DNA from 4 places in the Undibacterium sp. YM2 genome. Region 2 is predicted to be linked to each of the others. Evidence: predicted binding sites of a transcription regulator. Region 2 holds the regulator's gene; each other region holds the start of a gene.
The links. The regulator sigma-54, encoded in region 2, starts transcription at its own class of promoters, with help from an activator protein. The targets are predictions, from matches to a motif close to TGGCANGNAANCTGCTTT.
Positions count from the first base shown of each region.

Region 1: a site for sigma-54 is predicted at 4,532-4,549, ahead of UNDYM_RS23155 (nitrate/nitrite transporter). Genes of this name have one in related genera too.
Region 3: a site for sigma-54 is predicted at 1,926-1,943, ahead of prpB (methylisocitrate lyase). Genes of this name have one in related genera too.
Region 4: a site for sigma-54 is predicted at 4,679-4,696, ahead of UNDYM_RS05665 (CmpA/NrtA family ABC transporter substrate-binding protein). Genes of this name have one in related genera too.

Region 1 covers NZ_AP018441.1:5,041,824-5,049,376, reverse strand. The annotation lists gene UNDYM_RS23165 (nitrate reductase subunit alpha) at 1-1,378, opposite strand, end outside; gene UNDYM_RS23160 (NarK family nitrate/nitrite MFS transporter) at 1,597-2,982, opposite strand; gene UNDYM_RS23155 (nitrate/nitrite transporter) at 3,031-4,275, opposite strand; gene UNDYM_RS23150 (multicopper oxidase family protein) at 4,626-6,704, shown strand; gene UNDYM_RS23145 (ABC transporter substrate-binding protein) at 7,190-7,553, opposite strand, start outside.
Region 2 covers NZ_AP018441.1:490,885-498,437, forward strand. The annotation lists gene UNDYM_RS02365 (ABC transporter ATP-binding protein) at 1-239, shown strand, start outside; gene UNDYM_RS02370 (S9 family peptidase) at 368-1,318, shown strand; gene UNDYM_RS02375 (enoyl-CoA hydratase/isomerase family protein) at 1,795-2,889, opposite strand; gene hpf (ribosome hibernation-promoting factor, HPF/YfiA family) at 3,588-3,935, opposite strand; gene UNDYM_RS02385 (RNA polymerase factor sigma-54) at 4,043-5,533, opposite strand; gene lptB (LPS export ABC transporter ATP-binding protein) at 5,545-6,300, opposite strand; gene UNDYM_RS02395 (LptA/OstA family protein) at 6,302-6,871, opposite strand; gene lptC (LPS export ABC transporter periplasmic protein LptC) at 6,886-7,530, opposite strand; gene UNDYM_RS02405 (HAD family hydrolase) at 7,527-7,553, opposite strand, start outside.
Region 3 covers NZ_AP018441.1:3,588,636-3,596,188, forward strand. The annotation lists gene prpC (2-methylcitrate synthase) at 1-909, opposite strand, end outside; gene prpB (methylisocitrate lyase) at 995-1,885, opposite strand; gene prpR (propionate catabolism operon regulatory protein PrpR) at 2,094-3,707, shown strand; gene UNDYM_RS16270 (response regulator transcription factor) at 3,824-4,189, shown strand; gene UNDYM_RS16275 (chemotaxis protein CheX) at 4,186-4,797, shown strand; gene UNDYM_RS16280 (GGDEF domain-containing protein) at 4,798-5,820, shown strand; gene UNDYM_RS16285 (putative selenate ABC transporter substrate-binding protein) at 5,943-6,776, shown strand; gene UNDYM_RS16290 (phosphonate ABC transporter ATP-binding protein) at 6,788-7,553, shown strand, end outside.
Region 4 covers NZ_AP018441.1:1,240,337-1,247,889, reverse strand. The annotation lists gene UNDYM_RS05680 (bifunctional diguanylate cyclase/phosphodiesterase) at 1-1,048, opposite strand, end outside; gene UNDYM_RS05675 (ABC transporter ATP-binding protein) at 1,516-2,328, opposite strand; gene ntrB (nitrate ABC transporter permease) at 2,331-3,230, opposite strand; gene UNDYM_RS05665 (CmpA/NrtA family ABC transporter substrate-binding protein) at 3,240-4,523, opposite strand; gene UNDYM_RS05660 (ANTAR domain-containing response regulator) at 4,813-5,490, opposite strand; gene tsaD (tRNA (adenosine(37)-N6)-threonylcarbamoyltransferase complex transferase subunit TsaD) at 5,635-6,663, shown strand; gene UNDYM_RS05650 (cache domain-containing protein) at 6,681-7,142, opposite strand; gene plsY (glycerol-3-phosphate 1-O-acyltransferase PlsY) at 7,239-7,553, opposite strand, start outside.

The DNA of each region.
Region 1 (7,553 bases), 1.9 Mb from region 2:
GTTTTGCTGGCAAGTGGCGCAGCAACATATCGTTTGCGTCGGTACCACCGAAGTAATTGAAACCTACCGTGACTACTTCATCATGTTTGCCGACCAGACTCAGTTGCGGATCAATTGCGCGGCCAGTATTACCGTCTTTGGCTTCCAGGTTCCAGCGGCCGACTTTCGCACCATCGTCGAATTTACCTTCACCCCAGCGATAGCCTATTGAGCCATTCGGCGACACGATCTCACCCGTGATTTCATCAATGGCCAGGGTTTTCCATTCCGGGTTATTGGCTTCATCCAGGTTGCCAGGTAATTGTGAAGCACGCAGCATATGGTCTGGTACATAGCTGCCATTACGCTCGACCAGACGCACCAGCATGGGCATGTCGGTATATTGTTTGACATAACTGCGGAAGTAGTCTGACTTGTTACCGAGATGGAATTCCTTCAATATCACATGGCCCATCGCCATGGCGAGTGCGGCGTCGGTACCCTGTTTCGGTGCCATCCAGATATCGCCAAACTTGACCATCTCGCCAAAGTCAGATGAGACGGCTACCGTCTTGGTGCCCTTGTAGCGCACCTCGGTATAGAAGTGGGCATCCGGCGTGCGGGTTTGCGGCACGTTCGATCCCCACACCATGAGGTAGGTCGAGTTATACCAGTCGGCAGATTCAGGCACGTCAGTCTGCTCGCCCCAGATTTGTGGGCTGGCTGGTGGCAGGTCGCAATACCAGTCATAGAAAGACAGTGGCACACCGCCTATCAGGCTCAGGTAGCGTGAACCGGCAGCATAGGACACCATGGACATGGCCGGGATAGGTGAGAAACCCACTACGCGGTCAGGGCCAAATTTCTTGATGGTGTAGGCATTCGATGCAGCGATGATTTCCTGCGCCGTATCCCAGTCAGCACGCACAAAACCACCAAGGCCACGTATGGATTTATAGCGTTTGGCTTTTTCCGGATTCTGGCTGATGCTCTCCCAGGCTTCTATCGGCCCCATGGTCTTGCGGGCTTCTTGCCACATCTCCATGAGGCGGCCACGTATCATCGGGTATTTGACGCGCTGGGCGGAATACACATACCAGCTGTAAGACGCACCACGCGGGCAGCCGCGTGGTTCATGATTCGGCAGGTCAGGGCGGGTGCGTGGATAGTCAGTTTGCTGGGTTTCCCAGGTGATCAGGCCATTCTTGACATATACCTTCCACGAGCAGGAACCTGTGCAATTGACACCATGCGTAGAGCGCACGATCTTGTCATGCTGCCAGCGGCTGCGATAGGCATTTTCCCATTTACGGTCTTCTTCGACCACTGCACCATGACCATCGGAGAAGGTAGACCTCACCCGCGACATGAACTTCAATCTATCCAGAAAATGACTCATCGTAAACTCCTTATCAGGTGGGGGATGTACCCACATTTTCTTTAATGCATGCTGGAAGTGTAGGGAAGGAGAGGCCTTACGCCCATTCTTCGGTGCGGTGTAATAAGTTGCGCATTCGCACTAGGTCATCTAGTCCTTTAGAACTAGGGCGACTCCGCGAAAAAAAACAGCCTGTAGGTACACAGGCTGGTTTCAGGGTATTTCTGTCAATTAAAAAACTAGCAAGGCATCTCTGCACCCTTGCGTGAGTAATACCACCAGGTGATGGCCATGCAAGAAATGTAGAAGGCGATGAACACATACAAGGCCATATCAGGTGCACCTGTCATCTTGATGGAGGTGCCAAAACTTTGGGGGATGAAGAAACCGCCATAAGCACCTATCGCACCGGAGAAACCCAGTACAGCGGCAGATTCCTTGGCCGCATCCAGCCTGGCCTGCTTCAGTGCAGCTTCGCCCTTGCCTTTGGCGGCGCGCTCACGTTCAGTCTGGAAGATGATGGGGATCATGCAAAACGTAGAGCCATTACCCAGACCTGTCAAAATGAACATGCCTATGAAAGACACCAGGAAGATCATGAACTGGTGATCATGCAAAGCGGGCAAGATACCCACCAGTATAGTGATGGTCATGGCAGCAAATACCCAGAAGGTCAACCTCGCGCCGCCTATCTTGTCCGAGATCATGCCGCCTACCGGCCTTGCCAGCGCACCAGCCAAGGGGCCGAGGAAGGCAAATTTTGCCACATCAATTTCCGGGAACTGCGCCTTGATCAGCATAGCAAAGCCAGCCGAAAAACCTATGAAAGAACCAAAGGTGCCAATGTAGAGCCAGCACATCAGCCAGTTATGCTTGCGCTTGAAGATCACCGCCTGGTCGGCGAAAGACGCCTTGGCAGAGGCAATATCATTCATGCCAAACCAGGCCATCAGGGTTGCCACGACGATGAATGGTACCCAGATAAACCCGGCATTCGCCAGCCAGTACATGTGGTCTGCGCCTGTCTTGGCATTATGGAACAGGAAACCTTCGCCAGAGACGGCTGCGCCAAACATGGCGGAAGAAATTACGAACGGTGTCACAAACTGTACGACAGAGACACCCAGATTGCCTATGCCCGCATTCATGCCAGTCGCATAACCCTTGCGTGATTTAGGGAAAAAGAAACTGATATTCGCCATGCTGGAACTGAAATTGCCGCCACCAAAGCCGCACAGCAAGGCCAATATCAGCAAGGTCGAATAACTGGTCGTCGGGTCTTGCAAGGCAAAGCCCATGCCAATGGCGGGGATCAGCAAACTTGCGGTGGAAATCGCTGTCCATTTGCGGCCACCAAATACGGGGACCAGGAAAGAATAGAATATCCGCAAGGTCGCACCAGACAGCGCGGGCAAGGCTGTCAGGAAAAACAACTGGTCTTTGCTGAAATGAAATCCCGCCTTGTCGAGATTGGCTGCCACCACGCTCCACAGCATCCAGACCGCAAATGCCAGCATCAGGCTGGGGATGGATATCCATAAATTTCTGTTGGCAATCGAGCTGCCTTCCTTGCGCCAGAATTCAATATTTTCTGGCTCCCAGCGGTTTAATACATGACTCATCATATGCTCCTGGTTTTCAAATAACTTGTAATCAAAAAATGCTCACAGATGTCAGGCTGGCATGGCTGCCTGTGCCGCCAGCATGCCCTCTCTGCGGAACTGGAAGTGCATCCATACCAGGGACACACAGACCGTGCCGTACAAGAGCATGAAGCACGAGCTGCGTACTCCTGTCACATCGACAATCGCACCAAACAGCACAGGCAGGATGAAACCACCCAGACCGCCAGCCAGGCCAACCACGCCGGATACGGCACCGATATTGCTGCTGTAGTCATCCGAGATGAATTTGAAGACAGATGCCTTGCCAACAGCCATCGCAATGCCCACGACAAACAGGATGGTCGTGAACAGCATTGGTGTCAGGCCGATATGGAAGGTCTGCATGCCGTTGATGGTCTTGATCGTAAAATCAGTTTGCGGATAAGACAGCAAAAAGAAGGCGACCCAGCACACCCACATGACCCACCAGGTCACTTTATAGGCACCAAATTTATCGGACAGCCAGCCGCCAAAGGCGCGCAGGACGCCGCCAGGCAAAGAGAAGCAGGCAGCCAGCAGGGCGGCGCTCTTGATGTCGAAACCATACTCAGTCACGTAATACTTGACCATCCACAGGCTCAGACCCACATAGCCACCAAACACGACGGAGTAATACTGGCAATAGCGCCAGACTTTCGGGTCTTTCAGCATCTTGAGCTGGGCCAGGAAGCTGATATTGGATTTGACGTTATGGCTGGGATCAGTGGCAGAGAACACCCAGAAGATCAGGGCTGCAGCCAGCATCAAGCCTGCATACACCTTGGGTACCAGGGTCCAGCCCGCGGCAGCGATCAGGGCGGGAGCAATGAATTTATTCACAGCCGCCCCCGAGTTGCCAGCGCCAAAGATGCCCATGGCCAGGCCTTGCCTGTCCTTCTTGAACCAGCGTGCAACGTAAGGAGTGCCAACAGAAAAAGAACCACCTGCCAGCCCAACGAACAAGCCCAGCACCAGGAAATGCCAGTAAGCCGTGGCATAGCTGATCAGATAAATAGGTATTACTGTGAATAGCATTAGCAGAAACAGGACGATGCGACCGCCAAAACGGTCTGTCCAGATGCCCAGTGGTACGCGTATCAGCGAACCGGTCAGCACCGGCATGGCTGTCAGCAAACCAAATTCGGTTTCATTCAGATGCAGGGCGGTCTTGATGGGTATCCCGATCACACCAAACATCATCCAGATGGTGAAACATACAGTGAACGCCAGCGTGCTGGAACCCAGCACCGCATACGCTTTGCCCTGACTGGCCATGACAGCTCCTTTTACTTTTATAGGTGCTATCAGCTTACAAAGAGTAGGGGTATTAAGAAATTCGTCTGACGGTTGCTGTTTTCCATGCAAAAGGAGGGGAGGCATATCTGGAAGAACTAGTTCTTTTGAATAGCCAGACCGGAGCAAACCATGCAGGCCGCGCAGGGCGGCGCGCTCACGATGAGTGTTTCAATTGCAAGTAATTGAAAGATTTGTCGAAAAAACAACAAAATTGTGCTAGCGATTGCTTAACTTTGTTGCAAGATACATGTCAATTTTATAAACTGAAATGGCAAGTAAATACCGTTGATATCTTCCTCATCCTCCTCACTCCGATTTGAGATCATCTTATGCACACACAATTAAAGCAAATGCGCCGCCTGGCTGGTGTCGCCACCGTGACCGGGGCCAGCATGTTCTGTCATGCGGTTCTGGCACAAGAGGCCAAAATCAAAGAGACGCCACCAGCACCGCCGCTTGCCAGCCAGATCGATGACCGCGATGTAGCGGCAGACCTGATCAAGCCCGCAGCCAATCTGCTGAGTGGTGAGCAGCGCAAGATGGTGGAAAGATCGGGCCGTGAAATCCGTTATTTCCTGCCCATACAGATGACACCGGGGTTTATCTACAATCCTTCTACAGGCGAGTATGACCAGGTGTCCCTGCGTTCGTATGGCCGCAATGTTTCTGGTGTACCCAATCTGCTGCGCCCCGACTTTGTTGCACCTACGGTAGTCATGAAACCAGGGCAGACCGTGCGCTTTGACCTCAGTAACCGCCTCGACAAGGAACCGGGTTGCGAGCTGGTCGCGAAAGACAATGTCAATACTCCGCATTGCTACAACACCACCAATCTGCATTCACATGGCCTGTGGATTTCACCATCGGGCAATAGCGACAATGTGCTGCTGGCGATCAAGCCCAAGGTCAATTTCGAATACGAATACAACGTGCCGGGGGATCACCCGGCTGGCACTTTCTGGTATCACCCGCATGTGCATGGCTCAACCGCTATACAGGTAGGTAGCGGCATGGCAGGTGCGCTGATCGTCAAGGGCGACAGGCAGCCTACCATACTCAGCAATGGTGATCTCGACACCTTGCTCAATCCCTTCAAGCCTGCTGCGGGCAGCTATGGCGAAGTGATGCTCATGCAGCAGATTCCCTATGCCTGCTTCATCAAGGGACCTGACCCCAAGAACCCTGGCAAAGAAATAGACGTCATACAGACCAACCCTGATGGTACCTGGCTATGTAAAAAGGGAGACATAGGCATAGTGCAAGACTTTAAGGCGCAATTCGCCCCCACTGCCTGGACCAAGTCTGGCCGTAATACCCTGATCAACGGTTTCGCACGTAATCCTGCCAAACCTTTGGTGATGGAAGCAGGCAAACTGTATCGCTGGCGCTTGATAGATGCAGGTGTACGTGAGTCCATCGTTTTACGTATCCGCAAAATCAACGACATCAGCAAGCTGACACCCACCGCCAATACACCAGAGACACTGCAAGCCGAGGTTAAAAATGCCTGCAACGGCATAGACGTATTGCAGTTTGAAGTCGCAACCGATGGCCTGACCCGCCCCAGCGCTTTCGCCAAGGTGACCAATACCTTGCAACCGGGCTATCGCAGCGACATCCTGTTCAGCCTTCCAGAAAAAGGTGATTATTGCGTCTATAGCGATTCCGGCGCGCCTGACTTTGTTTCTGCCGAGCCGAATAATGCGAAGGTGATCACGGTGATCCATGCGATAGGCAATAAGACCAGCGGTGATCAAACGCAATTCGTCACCAAAGAACTGGTACGTGCCGCCGGTCTGTTGTCAAGAAGTGTGCGCGATACCATCATCAGGGATTTGAAAGATGGCTTGAAACTGACGAAATTCGTGCCGCATAAAGCCATCCCTGAATCCGAACTCACCGACCCACAAAAACCGGTCGATCTGGTACTGGGCATTGATCAGCGCGGCGGCAAAATTGCCTTTGACGTCAATGGTGCACCCTATGTACCGTCAGAAGTTCATCAGACCCTGATCTTGGGTCAGGTACAGGAATGGCATATCAATTCTTACAACCCGACCGACACCGGTGAAGCACCGATACAGCACCCTTTCCATATCCACGTCAATCCCTATCAGATTATCAGCATCACCGATAAAAACGGTGTCGATGTCAGTGCACTCAAAGATACGACAGCACCGACGATAGGGCAATATGCCGGTATGCAGGGAGTATGGAAAGACACCATCATGGCGACGCCAGGCTACACCGTCAAGACCCGTACCCGTTATCAGCGCTATATCGGTGAGTACGTATTGCATTGCCATATCCTCGATCACGAAGACCAGGGCATGATGCAAAACGTCAAGGTCGTGCTGCCGGATGGTAATGGTGGTGCATCCACAGGTGGACATGGGGCGCATCACTAACAGACTGTAATATTGCACGTCTTGCACTCTCAGAATGGCTGCTGTACGGCAGCCATTCTGCTATCTGGAGCATTCAGCGCAGCATTGGTCTGCGGCATAGTGATGATGCCGGGGGTTTATCGCATTTATCCGTGCAGTTCCCTGCCCCCCGCGAACCAGCAAGTAACTTGCAATAGCACAGCGCTGTTTTAAAAATGGTGAGGTTTAAGAGTGCAATACTGATACTTACTGGCTCGATTATTTAAATTGCGGGATCAACAAATACTTTTCAGAAAAATGCGTCATGCAATAATCCGTCATACTTTCCCGACGTAGAGCTTGTATAAATCAAGTCGTTGAATTGAAGTAGAGCAGCCTGACCAGCGACATGAACAGCACTGTAAAATGCCAGGCGCGAAACCTGTATTCATTTTCATGGCGGGGCAAGTCAACAAGTCTTGCACCGATAAGAGCTGATCAGTCTCGTTGCCCATGGACGTAAATTCTCAAGGCAGCATATTTTGCGCTTCCGCAGGACCTACATATTTGCGGTAGATTTTCAGCAAAGTGCCGTCGTGCTGCATGGCTTTAATCAGCAGTCCCCATTCCTGCGCTTCAGCCTGACTGAAACGAGCTTTGCTGAAGCTGATATTGCCAATGGCCTGCAGATTGTCCTTGTCCCAATCCAGGACTCTGACCGTTGTGGGTGCAGTCTTGGTATCGATATAGAACTGGAAAACACCGGGGTAGGAGGTGGCAGCGGCGATTTCGCCCTGTATCAAGGCATTGATCAAATGTGCCTCATCGACATAGACCTTTACACGGTCGGCCTGTGTCCATGCAGCGATTAATGGGTCATAGAATGCACTA
Region 2 (7,553 bases):
AGCCTTCCATGGGCCTGGCACCTATTCTGGTCGATGAAGTCTTCCGTATCATCGTACGTCTGAAAGAGCAGGGCACGACCATGCTGCTGGTGGAGCAGTTTGCGGCGGCTGCCTTAGCCGTGGCTGACTATGGTTATGTGCTGGAAAATGGCAGGATATCTGTGCATGGTCCTGCAGCCAGCTTGCAGAATGATCCGGCAGTCAAGGCGGCTTATCTGGGTGGTGGTGCGCAGCACTGATAGTAGTGCATACGCAGGTTTATGTACGGTCAGGGAATGGGGAGCTTGCTCCCCATTTGCATTTTTATCGCAATGCTGGCAGGGCTGTGATATTTTCTTGATTTTTTCCAGGTAAATCACGCATGCCCATGCACATCAATTCCTTTCCTTCGTTCGTCCGCCACATTGTTTTGGCTTCCATCACACTCTTTTGTGCTTCCGCGATAGCGGCACCTGTGCTGCAAGAACACAGCATAAAAATCGATGGCAAGCAAAGGCGCTATTATCATTTATCTGATACGGCTGCGACTACATCTGGCCATCCTGTATTGCTGGTCAGCGGTTCTGGATGCGATGATTTTGCAATTCGTTTGCCCATGTTTTTTGAACGCTATCCCGGAGCGGTCAATGTCTATTACCTGGAAAAACCTGGCGTTGCCAAAAATGCCGATGGCAGCAAGTGCTCCGCAGAGTTCCAGGCAGCAGATCAGCTTGATAAGCGATTGTCAGATCATTTGAAGTTCTTGGCGCTGCAGCCTGAGCTTCAAAAAATGCCTGCACGGTCTATTGCAGTTTTAGGCTTTTCTGAAGGCGGAGCTGTCGCTCCTTATATTGCCAGGGACAGTCATAAAATAGGCTGGCTGGCGACCGCAGGAAGTGGTGGTTTGCCGCAGAGTGAAGAATTTCTGATCTTTGCAGACCGTGGCGTGGAACCTTATGCAAAACCGTTTTCGCGTGACTATTTTTTACACATCTATGCAGACATCAAGAAAGACGGCAAGAGCCTCAAGAAAGAGTTTTTTGGCCACCCCTATGCCTATTGGTCAGGTCACCTGTTTAATGATCCTTTGAGCGTGTATGCGAACCTGGGCATTCCCATGGTGGCCGCAATGGGTGAGAAGGATGAGAGTGTGCCGATAGAATCAGGGCGTGCATTGCGGGATTACTTTTTGAAGTATCCGGAAAAAGATTTTCAGTTCGTGGAATTTCCGGGTGCCAGTCATGGCTTGAAGACTGCAGAGAGAAATGGGGCGCAGGAATTTGTTGCGCGTTTGGCGGGGTGGTTTAAGGGGGATAAGAAGGCGTTTGAGTTGAAGTGATACGCGCTTATCAGAGGCGGCCAGCTTTTAAATTTACGGCACACATAATGACGTCATTCCTGCGTGCTTTTGGCAGGAATCCAGTGGCGTTCGTGGCATATCTTAAAGTGTATTAACTTCAGATTCTTATTGTTTTACGAACCTGTTTTTCAAATATGTTTACACGTCATTTAAGATTGCCGGTCGGGGTAGCCCGACAGCTACATACCTTTCTTGCGTCGCCAAGAAAGGTATGCCAAAGAAGGCGACCCAGGCGTAGCCGCCCCTAAAGGGGTTCCCGTTTGTGCAGTACAAAAAATGGGAAATGCCCGAAACTCGCCTGCGGCTCAAACAACGGTCATTTCTTTTTCCATTTTCTGTACCGCACAAACGGCGGCTACACATGGGAACTGCAAAATCAAAAACAACGTCACCACGACCTTAGTTCAATTTTTTTTGCTGCGATTGTTCAAAGGTCTGATTAGTCATTCTTCAACTCACCCTTCCAAATACCGCAAAGGATGCGCATGAGCAGGCCATGCTTCTGCAAAGAATCCTGTCACTTGTTCGGCGGTTACTCCCGCCAAAGTTGCAGGTGACCAGCGTGGTGTATTGTCTTTGTCTACCACCAGGGCACGTACACCTTCCAGCACTTCACCATGTTTGAAGCAATGGCGTACCATGTTTCTTTCCATGCGCAGGCAGGCTGATACTGTCATGTCTTTACTGCGGCGCAGTTGTTCCAGTGTGACTGACATCAGCAGAGGTGAACGTTTTTGCATGGTGGCCAGGGTTTGCTGGGCGAATTCGTTGTTGCTTTGCTGCAGTCTTTCACAGATGCTAGTGACGCTATTGCCTGTGAATATCTCGTTGATGGACGCATGTTGCGATGCCAGTTTGCTGGTATCTGGTTTTGCCTGGTCTGCAAAAGTTGCCGCGAAATCGCGTATCGCCACGCGCAAATCAGTGGCTGTGCTTTCACTGATTAAATTCATCAGTGCCGGTATTTCTGCAGTAGGTATATAGACATCCGCCAGACCTGCATAAATGGCGTCAGCGGCGGTGATGATATCGCCAGTCAATCCAAGGTAAGTACCAATTTCACCCGCAGTGCGAGACAGGAAATAACCGCCACCTACGTCAGGGAACAGGCCGATGTTCACTTCCGGCATCGCCATCTTGGTACGCTCGGTGACGATGCGCAAACGGCAATCTGGCCCTGCCTGGGCGATACCCATGCCACCACCCATGACGACGCCATTCATTAGCGCGATATAGGGTTTTGGGTAGAAATGGATTAAATGATTTAAGGCATATTCCTCGGTGAAAAAATCTTCCAGCAGGGCGGAGTCACCTTTGGGTGTGGCAGTGCCAACGTCATAGAAAAAACGGATATCCCCACCGGCACAAAATGCCTTCTCGCTGCTGCTGTGGATAAACACCGCCCGCACGCTTTGATCATTATGCCAGGCCAGCAAGGTCGCTGTCAGTGCTCTTACCATATCGAGTGACAGCGAGTTCAGCGCTTTGGGTCTGTCGAGGGTGATATAGCCTATATTGTTCTTGACGGAGGTAAGTACAAATTCGCTCATGGTGGTTGACTATGCAGGGTAGGGGATGAAGCTGCTATTTTAACTTTGTCAGACGAGGGCGTCACGGGGTGTATATGTTTATGAGGAAATAGAGTAAACGCATCATGCTCGTTGCCGTTGCCGTTGCCGTTGCCGTTGCCGTTGCCGTTGCCGTTGCCGTTGAATTTTGGGGTTGCTTTTGACTTTCCGCAGTTCCCATGTGTAGCCGCCATTTGTGCAGTACAGAAAATGGAAAAAGAAGAGCCGCTGTTTGAGCGAAGCGAGTTTCGGATCTTCCCATTTTTTGTACTGCACAAATGGGCACCCCGAAGGGGCGGCTGCGCCTGGGTCGCCTTTCTTTGAATACTTACTTTGGCGACGCAAAGAAAGTATTTCGGCTGCCGGGCCGGGACCCGGCTTGTATCCACGGAGGGCAATCGCTTCAGTCAAAGCGCCACTTGCAATAAGCACCTCGGCATATAACGAACGTCGCTGGATTCCAGCTAAAAGCACGCTGGAATGACGTTAATATAAATGCCGTGAATCAACTAACTCGCAGCTTGTTAAGCAGCGTATGTGACAAACGACAATAAAAGTAAATTATTTATTTTAAATGTCAGAAACTAGACCTACAAAAAACCATGCACCCAACAAAAAGGACGCCTTCTAGCGTCCTTGTTTTGGATGTCCACAACCCTGTTCGGGTAAGGACTGGGGTCTTATGAAGCCGATGCCGGATCAGGTATGTGCTTGATGGCGTCGTGCTGATGGTCTTGAATTTTATCTTTATGCTTGATGACCTGACGATCAAGTTTATCTACCAGTGCATCAATGGCTGCATACAGATCATGCGCCAGACTTTCAACGTGGATATCTTTACCGCTAATATGCAAATTAATGTCAGCTTTGTGTCGTTTTTCCTTTTCCCGGAGCTTGTCCACCGTCAGGATGACGGCGATATCAATGACCTGGTCGAAATGCCGCCTGATACGTTCTAGTTTGGTATGTACATATTCACGAATTGCAGGAGTTACTTCGACGTGGTGTCCACTGATGGTGAGATTCATACTGTGCTCCTATAGTGATGTTGCTTGCTATTACGATACGCTCTCAGCATTTATTAGCCTTGAGCTAAATCATATATAGCAATTCAAACCGTGATTACAAGGACTGCTTACAAAGATTTACGCAAACTCACTGGGGGGATTTTGAGGGCTTCACGGTATTTGGCAACTGTCCGTCGGGCAATTACCATGCCCTGTTCACCCAGCATGTCTGCAATTTTGCTATCAGAGAGTGGGCTTTTCTGGTCTTCTGCTCCTATCAACTGCTTGATGAGTGCACGTATCGCGGTGGAAGAAGCTTCACCCCCTGTTTCCGTCGCGACATGGCTGCCGAAAAAGTACTTCAACTCAAACATGCCATGTGGGGTCAACATGTATTTTTGGGTTGTTACACGTGAGATAGTGCTCTCGTGTAATCCTAGTGTATCAGCAATTTCGCGCAAAACAAGGGGGCGCATTGCAACAGCACCGTGGGTGAAAAAATTGCGTTGCCTTTCGACTATCGCTTGTGCAACGCGCAATATAGTCTCAAAACGTTGCCGCATATTCTTGATCAGCCAGCGTGCTTCCTGCAATTGTGCGCCCATGCCAGCTTCGCCACGGTTTTGCTTCATGATGTTGGCATACATGCTGCTTACCCGCAGCCTGGGCATGACATCCTGATTCAGCATGACTTGCCAGCCGTTACCGGATTTTCTGACGATCACATCAGGTACGACATAGTCAGATTCATCAGCAGCAAAGGCCAGGCCGGGGCGTGGTTTGCACAGGCGAATGACAGTTTGTGCATCGCGCAAATCTTCATCGTCGCAGTCGAAGATTTTCTTGAGTTTGGTGAAATCTCTTTGTGCAAATAAAGTCAGTTGCGTTTCAACAATTTGCAATGCCAGTCTGCGTGTGACGAAAGCAACTTTTGGTAAACGCCTGATTTGCAAGGCCAGGCATTCAGACGGGCTGCGCGCACCGACACCTGCGGGATCAAAGCTTTGCAGCATGTTCAGCGCAAACGCCAGTTCTTCTGGTTCTACGCACAGTTCCAGTGGCAAACTGGCATGTATTTCATCTAATGTTTCGGTCAGGTAACCGTTATTGTCGAGCGCATCGATCATCAGCTCGACCAGGGCACGGTCACGCGGTTCGCGCAGGTTCAGGCGCATCTGTTCCAGCAAGTGTTCACGCAGGGTGATATGGGCTGCACCGAGCTGGGGGCGGCCATCTTCATCATCGCCAGACTTGCTGCCATGCTGCACATCATCAAAGCCCCAGTCTTCTTCGCTGGAGGTGGTGCTGTCATTGCTGATGACGGTTTCTGCATCAGCGGCAGCCGGTTCTGCTGACTTGTCACTGTCTTCTCTTGCTGCCGGTGCTTCCATGCCGGCATCGGCAGAAGTACTGCTGGTATTGATGGCACCGTCGGCCAGCAGGCGTACGGCGTGATCGAGGGGATCATCGACGCGTTCCAGCATGGGATTATCGGTCAGCAGCGTCTCCAGCTCCTGATGCAATTCCAAAGTGGATAACTGCAATAATCGTATCGATTGCTGCAATTGCGGCGTTAAGGCCAGATGTTGTGAGGTACGTAGTTGCAGGCTTTGTTTCATGATGATTCCCGTCACATCCGGAAGTGTTCTCCGAGATAAACGCGACGTACAGATTCATTTTGTATGATGTCGTCAGGCTTGCCGCTGGCAAGTACCGCGCCCTGGTTGATGATATAGGCGTGATCGCAGATGCCCAGGGTTTCGCGCACATTATGGTCGGTGATCAGCACACCGATGCCGCGCTCCTTGAGGAAGCGCACGATGCGCTGGATTTCAATGACGGCGATAGGATCAACACCGGCAAAGGGCTCATCCAGCAAGACAAAGCGAGGATTGGTCGCCAGTGCACGGGCAATTTCGACGCGGCGGCGTTCACCACCTGACAGTGACAGCGCCTGGCTTTCACGTATTTTTTCTATCTGCAAGTCTGCCAGCAGAGCGTTGAGCCTTTGCTCAATTTTTTTGGCACCGAGATATTTGCCTTCACTGTCTTTTTGCAATTCGAGTACGGCACGGATATTGTCTTCCACCGTCAGCTTGCGAAATACCGAAGCTTCCTGTGGCAGGTAAGACAAGCCCAGTACGGCGCGCTCATGGATAGGCAGTTGCGAGATATTCACGTCATCAATCGTGATATCACCAGCGTCGGAAGGTACCAGGCCAACGATCATGTAAAACGAGGTGGTCTTGCCTGCGCCATTCGGCCCCAGCAAACCCACCACCTCGCCACTTTTCAATAGCAGGGAAACATCGCGTACCACCTGGCGCGCGCCATAGCGCTTTTGCAAGCCCTTGACAAGCAAGGTGCTGCTTGACTGTGCTGTCATCTTATTTAGCCTGTTTTTCTGGTTTTGGTTGCAAGGTGATGGTGATATTGCCTGAGCCATCTACATGCTGGCCACTGGTTGAATTCGTGCCAACAAATACGTCATTCTTGCTGTCGTAAGACAGGTATTCACCTTCCTGTTCCTGGGTGACGCGCTTGCCTTCGAGGTAGCGTACCTTGGCCTTGGAAATGAATTTGACGATTTCTGTACTCTGGTTGTATTCAGCACGGTCAGCTTCGCCATCTACCCACAGATCAGGGCCACCATCGCGTTTCTGGCGGAAGGTGACTTTGCGGCCACCGCCACCTGTCAGAACAACAAACTGATCACCATTCGGGGCTTCGGTCACGACAGCACTCTCAGAAGTGACGGTCAGGGTGCCACGCACCAGGGACACACCCTTGGATAATCTGCTGACGCTGGCTTTGCCATCACTGATGCCATAACCGGCTTTGATGATGGTCTCTTTATTACTGTCGGCTTTTTCTGCATTCGCAGAAACACAGGCCAGGCCCAGGCAGGCCAGGCTGATCAAGCGTGTGACGCTAAATGATGTTTTGATCATGTGCATATTCGCTTTCTTGCTTATTTAGTCCCGGTTTTGGGAGCAGGTTCACGTTTCTTGAGTTGAATGTAAACCTTGCTCAGCAATTCCAGGCCTTGGGTTGAATTATTGGCAATCATGCCAGTTGCAGTTGAATGCAGTTTGCCAGTCGTAATTGAAACCGGTTTGTCGGTTTTAACGATGTCTTCGTCCGGCAAGAGCAAAAGATAATCAGACTCCACACGCACAAATTGTGAACTCAGGCCCTCAGGTCTCTCCATGCTGACATTGTCATGCAAGTGAACCTCATCATGCTCGCGCTTGGGTGTGGTCAGTGAAGATTTTTGCGATACAACGGCGAGTTCAGCACGCAGGTGCAGGGGAGGCCTGCCCTGATCAAAGCTGTTGATCTGCGGATGCTTGATTTCTATATTGTCAGTCCGCGGCAAATGCACCAGGCTGTCACCGGTGATATGGTAATTGGCCTTGCCATTGTTAGACAGCCGGATGAAATTGAATTTCTCGACATAGTAATCCGGTGCTGACCTGGCAGAAGTACGGCTTTGCTCATCATCGGCATGGCGACGTATGACTTCCATGACCCAGATGGTGCCCATGGTGATCACGCCCAGCAGGATCACGGCCAGCCAGATGCGGAAGCGGTCTATGGTCATTTGGGGTTTCATGTCAGATATGCTTGTAAAGCCTG
Region 3 (7,553 bases), 3.1 Mb from region 2:
CAGACGCTCTGCAATATCGAACATCTTCATTGCTCCTGCCTCTTTAGACAGGCTGCGTGCCACTTCCTTGATGACCTTGTTGCGTGGATCTGAGATCGTGTAAACAGGATGACCGAAACCGATCACGACTTCCTTGTTTTCTACGCGCTTCTTGATATCGGCTTCTGCTTCGTCAGGATTGTCATAACGCTTCTGGATTTCAAACGCAACTTCGTTCGCGCCGCCATGTTTAGGGCCACGCAAGGCACCGATCGCACCAGTGATGGCAGAATACATGTCAGAACCTGTGCCAGCAATGACACGGCCAGTAAAGGTGGATGCATTGAACTCATGCTCTGCATACAGTATCAATGAAGTATGCATGGCTTTTTCCCATGATGCGCTTGGTTTTTCACCATGCAGCAGATGCAGGAAATGACCACCTATGGATTCATCATCGGTTTCTGTCTCTATGCGTTTGCCATTATGGCTGTAGTGGTACCAGTACAGCAGCATGGAGCCCAGCGATGCCATCAGGCGGTCAGCGATGTCGCGTGCGCCCGGGGTATTGTGATCATCTTTTTCTGGCAACACACAACCCAGTGCAGACACACCAGTGCGCATCACATCCATAGGGTGGGACGATGCAGGCAGCCATTCGAGTGCTGCCTTGACATTCGCTGGCAGGCCGCGCAGGGCTTTCAGCTTGGCTTTGTAGCCACGCAATTCTGCGACGGTAGGCAATTTGCCGTGCACCAGCAAATGGGCAATTTCTTCAAACTCGCAGGCGTCAGCCACATCCAGGATGTCGTAGCCACGGTAATGCAGGTCGTTACCGGTTTTGCCTACGGTACACAGGGCAGTATTACCAGCAGTAACGCCAGACAGGGCAACGGATTTCTTAGGTTTGAAAGGAACTGCTTCAGTCATGATTATTTCTCCAGAGGTTCATATTCAGGGCTGTTTCCACCCTCCAGCTTGATGCAGCGCAAGGACGGGACAGCTTATATCATTATTATTTGGCTTTTTGCTGAGCAAACAGAGCATCGAGCTTTTGCTCAAAGTCGTGGTAATTGATGCGTTCATACAATTCCATGCGGGTTTGCATGGTATCAACGACATTCTTTTGCGTACCATCACGGCGTATCGCGCCATAAACGTTTTCTGCCGCCTTGTTCATGGCACGGAAAGCGGACAATGGATACAAGACCAGGCCCACATCTACAGCGGCCAGTTCTTCAACGGAATATAAGGGAGTAGCACCGAATTCAGTGATGTTTGCCAGAATAGGTACTTTGACGGCATTGGCAAATTGCTTGTACATCGCCAGTTCAGTGATCGCTTCCGGGAAGATCATGTCGGCGCCTGCTTCTACGCATGCCAGGGCGCGGTCTATCGCTGCATCCAGGCCTTCGACTGCCAGTGCATCGGTACGTGCCATGATGACAAAATTATCGTCAGTACGGGCATCGACTGCAGCCTTGACGCGGTCTACCATTTCCTGCTTGCTGACGATTTCCTTGCCAGGACGATGGCCGCAACGCTTGGCACCAACCTGGTCTTCGATATGGATCGCGGCAGCACCAAACTTGATCATGGATTTGACAGTGCGCGCCACATTGAAGGCAGAGGAACCAAAACCGGTATCCACATCGACCAGCAAAGGCAGGTCGCAGACATCGGTAATGCGGCGTACATCGGTCAGGACATCGTCAAGATTGGAAATACCCAAGTCAGGCAAACCCAGGGAGCCGGCAGCGACACCGCCGCCAGAAAGGTAGATCGCCTTGAAACCAGCACGTTTAGCCAGCAAGGCATGGTTGGCATTGATTGCACCGACGACTTGCAGAGGGGATTCTTCCTGCATCGCCTTGCGGAAGGCGGCACCTGCGGAGTATGTACTCATGTGTATGCTTTCAGGTTAATGAACAGATTCTGGCATCCGTATTGCAATCAGTGTGCCAGCATGCGTGGGATCACTACTGTTTCAGTCTGATATGCATATAAATCAAACACTTATTCGTCAAGCCAGGATAATAAATCCTGTTCAGTAACGCAGTTTTGTTTCATAATGATGTTTCATATTGAATTATGAAACATCAATTGAAACATATATGAAACAACCTCCCGCACTACGCGACGCCCACGACAAACCTGTCATCTGGACAGTCTCCATCTCGCGCCTGTTCGATATGTTCCGTGACATCATGGTTGAATATGACGTCAGCGCCGATATAGAACCCATACACATGGGTTTTGAAGGAGCGGCGCAATACCTGAAAGAACGCCTGCAAACCGAGAGATGTGATGCCGTCATCGCGGCAGGCTCGAATGGCGCTTACCTCAAAAACCGCCTGCCCGTCCCTGTCGTTATCGCCAAGGCCAGTGGCTTTGATGTCATGCAGGCACTGGCAAGAGCGCGCAAGGTGTCGCCAGCCATAGGCCTCATCAATTACCAGGAGACCATGCCTGAGCTGGCGGATTTCAAAACCACTTTCGGTTTTCCGCTGGAGCAGCGCACCTATGTTACTGAAGAAGATGCACGGGCCCAGATCAGTGAACTCAAAGCGAGTGGCATCAAGGTCATTGTCGGCGCGGGCCTGATTACTGACCTGGCGGAGGAAGCCGGGCTGACTGGCATTTTCATGTATTCTGCCACCTCAATACGCCAGGCTTTTGACGATGCACTGGAAATCGCCCGTCTGACGCGACTGGAATCAGCCAGAGGCAGACATCATCCTGCGGCAGAATCATTACGAGCCAAGCATGGCCTGAATGATTTGCGCGGCGAGTCCGCCATTATGCAGGCGACCCGCAAGTCCATTGCCTTGTTTGCCCGCTCCCCGGCAACGGTGTTGTTACAAGGTGAAACAGGCACAGGCAAGGAATTGGCAGCCCAGGCCTTGCACAGAGAGAGCACACGGGCACGCCAGCCCTTTGTTGCCGTGAATTGCGGTGCGATTGCCGAAAGCCTGCTGGAATCTGAATTGTTTGGCTATGAAGAAGGTGCTTTCACCGGCTCAAAGCGTGGCGGTCATGCAGGTTTGTTTGAAATTGCCCACAGAGGCACGGTATTCCTCGATGAGATCGGTGAAATGCCACTGACTTTGCAAACCCGCCTGTTGCGGGTACTGGAAGAGCGCGAAATCAACCGCGTGGGCAGCATGCGCCCTGTCCCGGTCGATGTGCGCATCATCAGCGCCACTCATTGCGACCTCGAAAGCCGGGTAAAAGAAGGAAAGTTTCGTGCCGACCTGTATTTCCGCCTTGCAGTATTACGCCTGCATCTCCCACCCTTGCGCCAGCGTCCTGACGACCTGCTGCCCCTCGCAGTATGGTGCCTCAAGCATGCGCTGGCTGCCATGGGTGCCAGGCCACACGCCAATCTGCATGCAGAAATTGCCAGCTGCAACAGCCTGCTGCAAGCCTATGACTGGCCAGGAAATGTAAGAGAATTACGCAATCTCATGGAGCGCCTGGCCCTGTTCCTGGCGGCAGAACCCCTGCAAGCCCTGACACCTGCCTTTGTGGCAAAAATCCTGCCTGAACTACATAAACAACAACCCGGTGCAGAAGTGTCGGGCAGCCCAGCCAGCACTGGCGATCTGGCAGCACCAGAGTCGCTGGAACTGGTCATGGAAAAATTCAAGCACAACCGGGAAGCGGCGGCAGACTACCTGGGTATCAGCAGGACGACTTTGTGGCGACGTCTCAAGCAAAAAACGTAATCATTTGAAACATTAATTGATCATCTGGAGGGCGAATTTTGTGTCGCTCTAAGGTAGAATGAATTTGCGCTGCCACTCACAATCTTTGGGTGCATTTATCTTGCATAAAAAATATTATGAAAAAACTACTAATTGTTGACGATAGTAAAGTCTCCCGCATGGTGATTCGTGCACACGTCAAAGCAGTGCACCCAGACTGGGAGTTTTTTGAGGCGGGCAGTGGCGAAGATGCCATCAAGTCAGCCGCAGAGAACAAACCAGACTTTTGCACCATGGACATTAATATGCCAGGCATGCTGGGCACTGATGCCGCAGAGCAAATTTTGCAGCAAAATCCTGGGGTTCGCATCGCTATATTCTCAGCGAATGTGCAGGACACCATGCAAAATAGAGCCAACTCCATAGGCACGATCTTTGTCGCCAAGCCGGTGACTGAAAAATCCATCACTATCGTTCTCAATTATTTCGCGAGCGGCAAATGAATTCCCTGACCGAACTTCATCTCGATGCATTAAGCGAGGTCTTCAATGTCGGCGCTGGCAGGGCTGCTGCCAGCCTCAGCGACATCGTCGGTGAAGAAGTTCGCCTTTCTGTTCCCTCGGTTGAAATTCGTAAATCCTCAGAAATAGACGTTTCCTCCATGGGCTTGCAGAGTGACCGCTTTGGTGCGGTACACCAGACTTTCAGCGGCTCTTTTGAAGCAGAAGCCATACTGCTGTTCACTGAGGAACATGCACTCAAAATCGTGCGTGACATGATGGGCTCGCAAATCAGCCTCGAAGACCTGGCTGAATTTGAACAGGAAGCGATGTGCGAGCTGGGTAATATTATCCTTAATGCCTGCCTGTCAGCCATGGCAGATATGCTCAGTATCCCCTTGAATTGTTCGCTACCAGATTACTCCGTCGCCAGTACCGAAGAAATTTTCCGCCGCGTCAGCAATGATCTTCAACAGCCCTATGTCCTGCTGCTGCATATTGACCTGGCGATAGAAAGCCGTCATTCCGAGGGACATTTGATTTTCCTGCTGAGTTCAACTTCCCTGACGGATTTGGTAACGCAGCTTGATCGCTTTCTGGGAGCTGTCTAAATGGCACAGTTGATGCCTGCTTCTGCCTACCGGGTAGATGAGATATTAAATACCATCAGCCTGGGTCTGATCGTGCTTGATGTCGATCAGACTATCCTCTTGTGGAATGGTTGGGTAGAGCGATATAGCGGCATCCCGGCCAGCCAAGCCTTGGGCAAACATGTATCTGAAGCCTTTGAAGAATTACCCAGCCGTGCCATATTAAGTGCAATTACCAACACCCTGAGCTATGGCTTGCCCGTCGTCTTGTCGAATGCCCTGCACCGCTCCCCTTTACCCCTGTTCCAGCGTGGCGAACACGAGGTTGAGAAAAAACGTATAGACCAGTCTGTTACCATCACGCCGATCACGGCAGAGGACGGCGCACGTCAGTGCCTGATACAGATCAGTGATTCAACGACCTCGATCAAGCGCGAAAAAATCCTGCGCACGCATTCTGAAGCATTAAAGCGTGAAGCCACGACCGATAGCCTGACAGGCATCTATAACCGCCGTTTCTTTGATGAACACTACAAGATGGCAATGGGCCACGCAGTGCGCCATCATGTTCCCCTGACTGTCTTCATGGTCGATATAGATTACTTCAAGGAATACAACGATAACTACGGCCATGTGGCCGGAGACAAAGCCTTGATACAGGTAGCCGCAGCCCTGCGCAAGCAATTACTCAGGGCGACTGATGTGCTGGCACGTTTCGGCGGTGAAGAATTCATCCTGATGCTGCCTAATATGGCACCAGACACAGCCATGCAGTTTGCAGAAAAACTGCGTACCGCAGTCTGGGATCTGAACATACCGCATTTCAAATCACACATCAGCCAGCGCATCAGCGTCAGCATAGGCTTTAGCAATTACCACAAGCATCCAGACGTTGATGCCAATGCCTTGCTCAAGTGCGCTGACGCAGCACTCTATGAAGCCAAAAAGGCTGGCCGCAATCAAAGCTATTTTCTGCCCCTGCAGCAATTCAATACCCAAACTACAGCACCCGCAGGCACCCTGCATAAATCTATCAGTCATTAACAAATGCCATTGAATACAGGCCACTAATGCGGGCCTGCCACTGATTGCCCCACGCGTTTTAGAGCATATAAGGACATATTATGACGAATTCTGTTTCATGTTTTTCCGTATCCCGTCGCAGCATGATCGTGGCCTTGGGTTTATTGACGTTCACGGGCCTGGCGCAAGCACAACAGGTCTTGCGTGTATCCGCTATACCTGACGAAGCACCAACTGAATTACAACGCAAGTTCAAACCACTGGGTACCATGCTGGAAAAGAAACTCGGCATGAAGGTAGAGTTCATACCCGTCACTGATTATGCCGCGTCGGTCGAAGGACTGATCAACAAGAAACTGGACATGGTCTGGTTTGGCGGCTTCACTTTTGTGCAAGCCAAGGTACGCAGCAAAGACCAGGTCATACCGCTGGTGCAACGTGAAGAAGATGAAAAATTCAAATCGGTCTTCATTACTACCGATAAAAATATTACCAAACTGGAAGACCTCAAGGGCAAGACCTTCACCTTTGGTTCTGAGTCATCCACTTCCGGCCATTTGATGCCAAGGTCTTATTTGCTGGCCGCGAAGATCAACCCTGATACAGACATGAAACGCATCGCTTTTTCCGGCGCCCACGATGCGACTGTCGCTGCCGTATCTGGTGGCAAGGTAGATGCTGGCGCCCTGAATATCTCAGTGTGGGAAAAACTGCTGGCGCAAGGCAAGGTCGATACCAAGCTGGTGCATGTGTTCTACACTACCCCAGGCTACTATGACTACAATTGGTCAGTACGTGCCGACATGCCTGCCGACTTGCGCAAGAAGATCAGCGATGCCTTCCTGAACCTTGATCCGGCCAACCCACAAGACAAGGAGATACTTGAGCTGCAACGCGCCACCCGCTTCATCCCCACCAGGGCAGACAACTACAAGGCCATAGAAGCGGCAGCGCATAATGCTGGCCTGCTGAAGTAATGCCGGCAGTAATGGCTACAGTACAGCTGCGCTTGCAGCAATTGAGTGTGGCTTTTCCCGGTGCGGCACACACTGCACCGGTGGCAGGGCAAGGGCAACAGCAATACCTACTTGAGAGCCTGAACCTGACAGTAGCCCAGGGTGAGCAAATTGCCATCATAGGCCCGTCTGGTGCCGGCAAAACCACGCTGCTACATACCCTGGCTGCGGCCCACCAGCCTGCCAGTGGCCAATTCCAGTTCATGGACCACGATGTCTGGGCGCTTTCGCATACGGCACGCCATGCCTTGCGCCGTCATCTGTTTCTGGCACCGCAAACACCGCCGCTACCGGTACGCCAGCGCGTCGTCACTGCGGTACTGGCTGGTCGCCTGCCACACTGGACACTGTCACAGGCACTACGCAATCTGATCAAGCCCACAGACCCGCTGGCTGCCTGGCAAGCCTTGCAGCGTTTTGATCTGCAACACAAGCTGTATGCCAGGGTAGATAAACTGTCTGGCGGTGAACGCCAGCGCTGTGGACTGGCACGCCTGCTATTGTCCGATGCCAGCCTGTTGCTGGTAGACGAACCCCTGTCTGCACTGGATCCGACACTGGCCCTGCAAACTCTGAACACCTTGCAGCAGGAAGCAAAACAACGCAATGCAACACTGATTTGCAGCCTGCATCAGGTAGAACTGGCACGTCAGCACTTCACGCGCATCATAGGCTTGCGTGCCGGTAAAGTGCTGTTCGACAGCAATAAAGTAGATGATCAGATGATCGCTGATCTGT
Region 4 (7,553 bases), 750 kb from region 2:
CGCCTTGCAGGTGGCTGCGCAACATGTCACGGTTGGGGAGATTGGTCAGGGCATCATGACGACTCAGGTAATCTTCACGCTGCAGGCTGAGCTGCAATGCGTGATGCATGGAATGCAGGCCAGAAACATCGCGCAAGGCGACGATGTAGTGATCGGTAGAAGTCTGAGAAATATTTTCCAGTGCAACCAGCTTGCCATCACGCGTGCGGTAAGCCGACATGCGCATGTTTTCTGATTCTTCGGCGTTCGGGCTTTTCAAGCGCACACTGTTATCCAGCGACAACCAGCCAAACAAGGCGCGGTCGCCATCATCATCTGCCTCTCGTCCAAGCAAATTATTGGCTAGCTGATTCGCCTGCAGGATTTGCCCACTCGCATCAGTTAGCAACAAAGCTGTGCCGGCGTTCTGGAATACTTCTTCATATTGCGCATGGCTTACTTCCAGCGCTGCACTGGCCTGGCGATAGCGCAATGCTGATACGTCGAGTTCGTGCAAAACCCTGAACACCGCCAAGGGTACGCAGGTATTAAAGAACAGGAATAACAGAGACTGTATATAGGTATTGCTGGCAGGCAGGGTCACATCAAAACCAGGCACATTGAACAGGGGACGGTTCAGCAACAGTAAAAGAAAAGGCAATACATTGAATGCCATGAGACCCAAGGCAAGCCGGGTACCAAAGAACAGGCGGGCAATAATGGGGGTGGTATAGATGAAGATATAGCCAAACTTGGCTATTTCGAACTGATCGACGAGACAAACAATGGCGAATGCAGACGCATATACCGTGCCTATGAGTATAGCGGCACCGGCGCGCAGATGACGGGATGAATAGTACAAGCCCAATGCCAGCACCGCATAGAAAAAGCCAACCACCCACAGCACCTGATAAGCACCAACTGCGATTGCGTCCAGGGAACTGTGAATCGCTACTGCCGCCTCCAGCACAAAGCCGGACATCAAAATGATACGTAGTGCACTTAATTTCCATGCAGCGTGCTCGGCAGGCGTTAATGCACTTTCATTAAGAAAAAGCCAGCGAAACATGTCATGCAATCAATATAAAAAGCCAGAACCTGTTGCGCATTCATGGAAAAAATACCTGCACTCTTGCGGCAAAACAATTATTTGCCCAGAGGTATCCCTGACCACATTCACATCAACAAATCCCTATGAATCTGTAAAAAAATGTTTCCAAAACAATTAGGCATTCTCTCATAGATTTAATTGATTTCCGCACATATTGTCACAATTAGCCGCATTAAAAATGAAAACTATTTTTCATTTGGTGAATTGAACGGATACTTATATTTCATATTGTAGTTCTTTTGATGACAAAACATTCCAAACATTGCATTTAGATAATTTATTGCATGGACTACAAATAAAATGCGGAAACGCCATTTCATTGCCAGAAAACAATGAAATGGCGGCGGCGACGGAGTTTCTGCATGCGGGTGGTTTTAAAGAAACTAAAAACCACCGCTCCCAGCAAATACTGCATTCAGGCAAGTTCAGGCAGCATCATGCACAGGATGTGATTGGCGGTGATACAAAAACTCCAGTACTTCAGTGCGGTAAGCTGCATATTGTGGGTTTTGCGCAAGTGCCACGCGGTCACGTGGCCTGTCCAGATCCACTTTCAAGATTTCACCTATAGTCGCTGCCGGGCCATTGGTCAGCATGACGATACGGTCTGACAATAACACCGCTTCATCCACATCATGTGTCACCATAACGACGGTAGATTGCGTCTTGGCGACGATCTTCAGCAACTCATCTTGCAGATGAGCCCGCGTGAGGGCATCAAGAGCACCGAAGGGCTCGTCCATGAGCAAGACTTTTGGTTCTATCGCCAGCGCCCGGGCTATGCCTACACGCTGCTTCATGCCGCCGGAAATTTCATTCGGGCGTTTTTTCTCGGCATGCGTGAGCCCCACCAGTGACAGGGCTTGCATGGTGCGCTTTTGCAGTTTCGTCCCATTCTCGGTTGCGCCAAATACGCGCTCCACCGCCAGGAAGACATTCTCATAGCAGGTCAGCCAGGGTAATAAAGAATGATTCTGGAATACCACGCCGCGTTCTGGTGATGGTCCAGAAATTTCCCTGTGTGCGCACAGCAAGGTGCCGGAGCTGGCATTAGTCAGACCAGCAATCAGATTCAGCAGCGTCGATTTTCCGCAACCAGAGTGACCGATCAGGGTGATGAACTCGCCCTTTTTGACATTCAGGTTGATATCGCGCAATGCATGAAAACTGCCTTTTTTGGTATTGAAGACCATCTCTACCTGATTGATCTCTATGTACTTGTTGTCGATTTCATTCATGATCATGTCCCCACATCTTCATAAGTAAAGGCGCGTGCTATCGCCACCAGGATTTGCTCAAGTATCAGCCCCACCATGCCGATGACGACGATGGCGATGATGATGTGTGGAACGTTCAGATTATTCCATTCGTCCCAGACCCAGAAGCCTATGCCTACACCACCGGTCAGCATTTCTGCCGCAACGATAACCAGCCATGCCGTGCCTATCGCCAGCCTGACGCCGGTCAGCATATAGGGCAGCACCGAGGGCAGGAGAATGCGCGTGATGATTTTCCATTCAGACAAATTGAGCACGCGAGCGACATTCATATAATCTTGTGGAACGCGCTGCACACCGATTGCAGTATTGATGATCATGGGCCAGATTGAACAAATAAAAATAGACCAGATCGCCGCCGGATGAGCCGACTTGAATACCAGCAAACCTATAGGCAGCCAGGCCAGCGGCGAGACCGGCTTCAACAGACTGATGATGGGATTAAACATGCCGGACAGGAACTTGAAACGGCCTATCAAAAACCCCAACGGTATACCTGCCGCTGCAGCCAAGCCAAAGCCAACTGCAACCCGCTTGAGCGAAGCAAAAATATTCCAGCCTATACCCTGGTCATTTGGCCCTTTTTGATAAAAGGGATCAGAGAATACCTTAACGGCTTCCTGCAAAGTCACCCATGGTGAAGGAAAAGTCGTGTTCTTGATTGCAATGATTTCCCAGATCAATATCAGCATGCCGACACCAAACAAAGGCGGCAACACACTCAGGAAAAAAGGCCGGAACGAACGTGGCTTTTTTTCTTTTTTAGGTTTGATTTCCTTGACCACGTTTACTTCCTTCGTTGTCGTTGCAGCGCTGGCGGCATCGTCTGTTGCGGGCATTACACCATGTACCAGGGTATTCATGGCAACTCCTTAAGCCTTGATTTTGAAAGAAGCTGCGTAGGCAGCCGGGTTCTTGCCATCCCAGACCGTACCGTCCAACAACTTGCTGCTGCGCATAGGGTCTTTTGGTACGGATACCTTGGCCATGGTCGCGGCGTCCTTGTAGATGTCGATGCGGTTAACCGCTTTTGCCACCGCCAGGTAATCGGGATCCGCCTTCAATAAACCCCAGCGCTTGTGCTGGGTCAGGAACCACATGCCATCAGACAGGTAAGGGAAATTCACTGCACCGTCATTAAAAAATTTCATGTAGTTAGGGTCGTCCCAAGTCTTGCCCAAGCCATTTTGATAGCGTCCCAGAATGCGCTGATTGATGACATCGACCGAGGTGTTTACATAGGATTTGTCGGCAATGGTTTCTGCCATCTTGGTCTTGTTGGACAAGGACGCGTCTATCCAGCGGCTGGCATCGAGAATAGCGGCGACAACTGCCCGCGCCGTGTTTGGATATTTCTGTACGAATTCAGAAGTGGTACCCAAAACTTTTTCTGGATGATCTTTCCAGATGTCCTGTGTCGTTGTGGCCGTAATGCCTATGCCGTCGGCAATTGCCCTGTGATTCCAGGGCTCACCTACGCAATAACCATCCATATTACCGACCCGCATATTTGCCACCATTTGCGGTGGTGGCACGGTTATCACCTTGGCATCTTTCATGGGGTTGATACCATGTGCTGCCAGCCAGTAATACAACCACATCGCATGGGTGCCGGTAGGGAAAGTCTGGGCGAAAGTATATTCGCGCTTGTCGCTTTGCATGAGCTTGGCCAGACCCGCGCCATCTACAGCGCCTTTCTCTGCCAGCTTCTTCGACAAGGTAATGGCCTGGCCGTTATTGTTCAGCGTCATCAGCACGGCCATGTCTTTTTTATTCCCGCCTACCCCAAGCTGTACGCCATAAATCAAACCATATAAAACATGGGCAGCATCGAGTTCGCCATTGACGAGTTTGTCACGCACGCTGGCCCAGGAAGATTCTTTGCTCGGGATAATCTTGATACCGTACTTTTTATCAAAACCCAGCACCGATGCCATCACCACCGAAGCGCAATCCGTCAGAGGAATGAAGCCTATGTGCACTTCTTCTTTTTCTGGCTTGTCTGATCCCGCAGCCCATACCCCACCAGTACTCAAGCCCATGATGCCTGCCCCGCTTGCCAGTGCAGCAGTTTGCAAGAAACTGCGACGTTTAAAATTAGGTTCATTTTCTACCTGCGTCTTGATGAGATGATTAGAAGTTTCCTGATTCGACATGTCTGCACTCCAGCTAAATTGATTTCTATAATGAAAAAAGGTGTCGTTCCACCACGGATAAACCGTATGGAAAGACACCTTTGTCTTGTGAGGTGGCCGCCGTTAGTCAGACTCACATTTTTTCTTAAGCACCAGCTTTGGCACTTTCTTTAGCTACAGCAATTGCCGTGCCAGCTCAAATTAAAAGACTCTTATCCTCAGGCCAGCGTGGTGACATAAAAATCCCTGAAAAACACCAACTGACGCGCACTTAAATGACGCAATGCACCATTTCCATGCGCAAAGCAGATCAGCCACCGAGCAAATCCGCCACATCCAGCATGCGCTGCGCCAGATCGACCAGCTTCAGGTTCTTTTCCATGGCTTGCTTGCGCATTTTTTGATAGGCCTCGTTTTCTGAAAGATGATGGCGCTCCATCAGCAAACCCTTGGCACGTTCTATGGTTTTGCGCTCCTGCAGCTTGGCCTTGGTATCGGATAATTCGCTACGCAGCTTTTGATCTGCATTGAAGCGCGCCATGGCAACATCCAGCACAGGCTTGATGCGCTCAGAATGCAAACCGGCAACTACATAGGCCGAGACGCCAGCTTCCATGGCTGCAGCCATGTTCGACTGGTTGCCATCTTCAGTGAACAAGACGATGGGGCGAGGCGCATCGCGGGTCAGCATGACCATGTGTTCCAGCACATCACGCGAATCAGACTCGGCATCAATAATGATCATGTCTGGCTGCAACTGGGCGATGCGCTCGCTCATATAGATGTCGCCAGGAATAACCGCGATGATGTTATAACCCGCTTGCAGCAAGCCTATGCGCAAGGCGCGGGAGCGGGCCAATTGTGCCTGGGCGTGTTCCTGCAACTCGTCTTCGCGCTGGATGACCGTGTTCACCACCACAATCCGCAGACTGGTTGATGCTGGTGTTGCCGGTGTTGTCGCTTCGTCAGTATTTGCTTTGCCGCGCATTGATGGCCCATGCCAGATATAATTACGTTTACCAGCAATAGCAAGAATCACACCAATCCCTGCGCTGGAATACAAGCGGACAATCACTTGCATTCTTGCCATGCCTATGTCATTCGCTTGCTTTTCCCTTACTTAGAAACAGATATGATAGTTCTCGGCGTTGAATCCTCCTGTGACGAAACCGGCCTGGCCCTGTATGACACAGAGCGCGGCCTGCTTGCGCATGCCCTGCATTCGCAAATCGCCATGCACCAGGAATATGGTGGTGTCGTGCCTGAACTGGCGTCACGCGACCATATACGCCGCGCCCTGCCCCTGCTGACTGAAGTGCTGACTAAGTCTGGCACAGACAAACAGGCCATCGATGCGATTGCCTATACCCAGGGGCCTGGCCTGGCCGGGGCCCTGCTGGTTGGTGCCGCGGTTGCCTGCGGCCTCGGTATGGCACTCGATAAGCCCGTGCTCGGTGTCCATCACCTGGAAGGCCATTTGCTGTCCCCCTTGCTCGCCAGCCAGCCACCGGAGTTCCCCTTTATCGCCCTGCTGGTCTCTGGCGGGCATACCCAGTTGATGCGGGTGGATGGCGTTGGTCGTTACCAGTTACTGGGCGAAACCCTGGACGATGCTGCAGGTGAAGCTTTTGACAAGTCAGCCAAATTGCTGGGCCTGTCTTACCCCGGTGGACCGGCTATCTCGCGCTTGGCAGAATTTGGCGACCCTGCAGCTTACCAGTTCCCACGTCCCATGCTGCACTCCAAGGACCTGAACTTCAGCTTTTCTGGTTTGAAAACAGCGGTGCTGACAGTCGTCAAAAACCATCCATCAAATATCTGTGAGCAGGACAAGGCAAATATTGCGCGTGGTTTTGTCGATGCCATCGTCGCAGTGCTGACCGCCAAATGCGTCACCGCGATGAAAGAAAGTGGCCTGAAGCGTCTGGTGATCGCTGGTGGTGTTGGGGCCAACCAGCAGTTGCGCGCGTCCCTGAATGCGGCAGCAGCGAAGAAGCGCTTCCAGGTGTATTACCCTGAGCTGGAATTCTGTACCGACAATGGTGCAATGATCGCCTTTGCAGGTGCCATGCGCCTGAAAAACAATCCCGGCCTGGCGACCAAAGATTACGGATTTAATGTGAAGCCGCGCTGGCCTTTACAGGAATTGATCGCCGCCTGATTTTATCCACGGCAGCACTATTTATAGATGCCGCAGCCAACGATCACATTCTCGAATTTCTCTACATACATGGACTTGGGTTCGATCTGCTTGGTCGTGGGGTTGACGAATTTATAATCCTGCCAGGCTTTGCCCTTGGCTTTGACCAGTTCTATACGCTCGCGTATAAAAAATTTGCCATCGACATCGGTGAGGTCAAACATCTCCTTGCCTACCATCTTGGGATTCAGGTGGGCGAGATTTTTGCCATTCATGTCATACACAACGACATATAAGTCACGGTCCTGATACTGACCATCGCGCTTGTTGATCTCGGCTACAGTCGCCTCGACACCATGCTTTTTCATCGCATCGATGGCTTTTTGCACCATGGCCTTGGCCTCATTGGCACTGCCATGCTCTGCCGCCTGGGCCGGAAAACTCATCAAGCCCAGAGTGAACAAGCCTGCCATCCAAAGTTTCACAAATCGCGTCAGCATAAGCAAACCCCTCATTTATGAATAAAAAAGCATGGAGCTTTTTAAGCATAAGTGAGGGGTAGCGAATAATCTAGATTTATTTGCAATATTTAAGACTTATTTTTTCTTGTCCTGCGTTTTATCTTCTTTCTTGCCGTCTTTCTTGTCATCTTTCACTGCCGTCTTCTTGCTACCCAAACGGCTTTCCTTGCCTGCGATCAGGTTCGCGATATTCTGGCTATGGCGATACACCAGCAGCCCGCTCATCACGGCAATGGCCGCCATTTTGATGTCAGGCCCAAACAAGAGACCATAATAAAAAGGCGCAAATATCGCCGCGACCAGGGCTGCGAGTGAAGAGTAACGGAAAGCAAACGCCACCATCAGCCAGCTCACCAGTGTCGCCACACCCAGCCAGATATCAATGCCGAT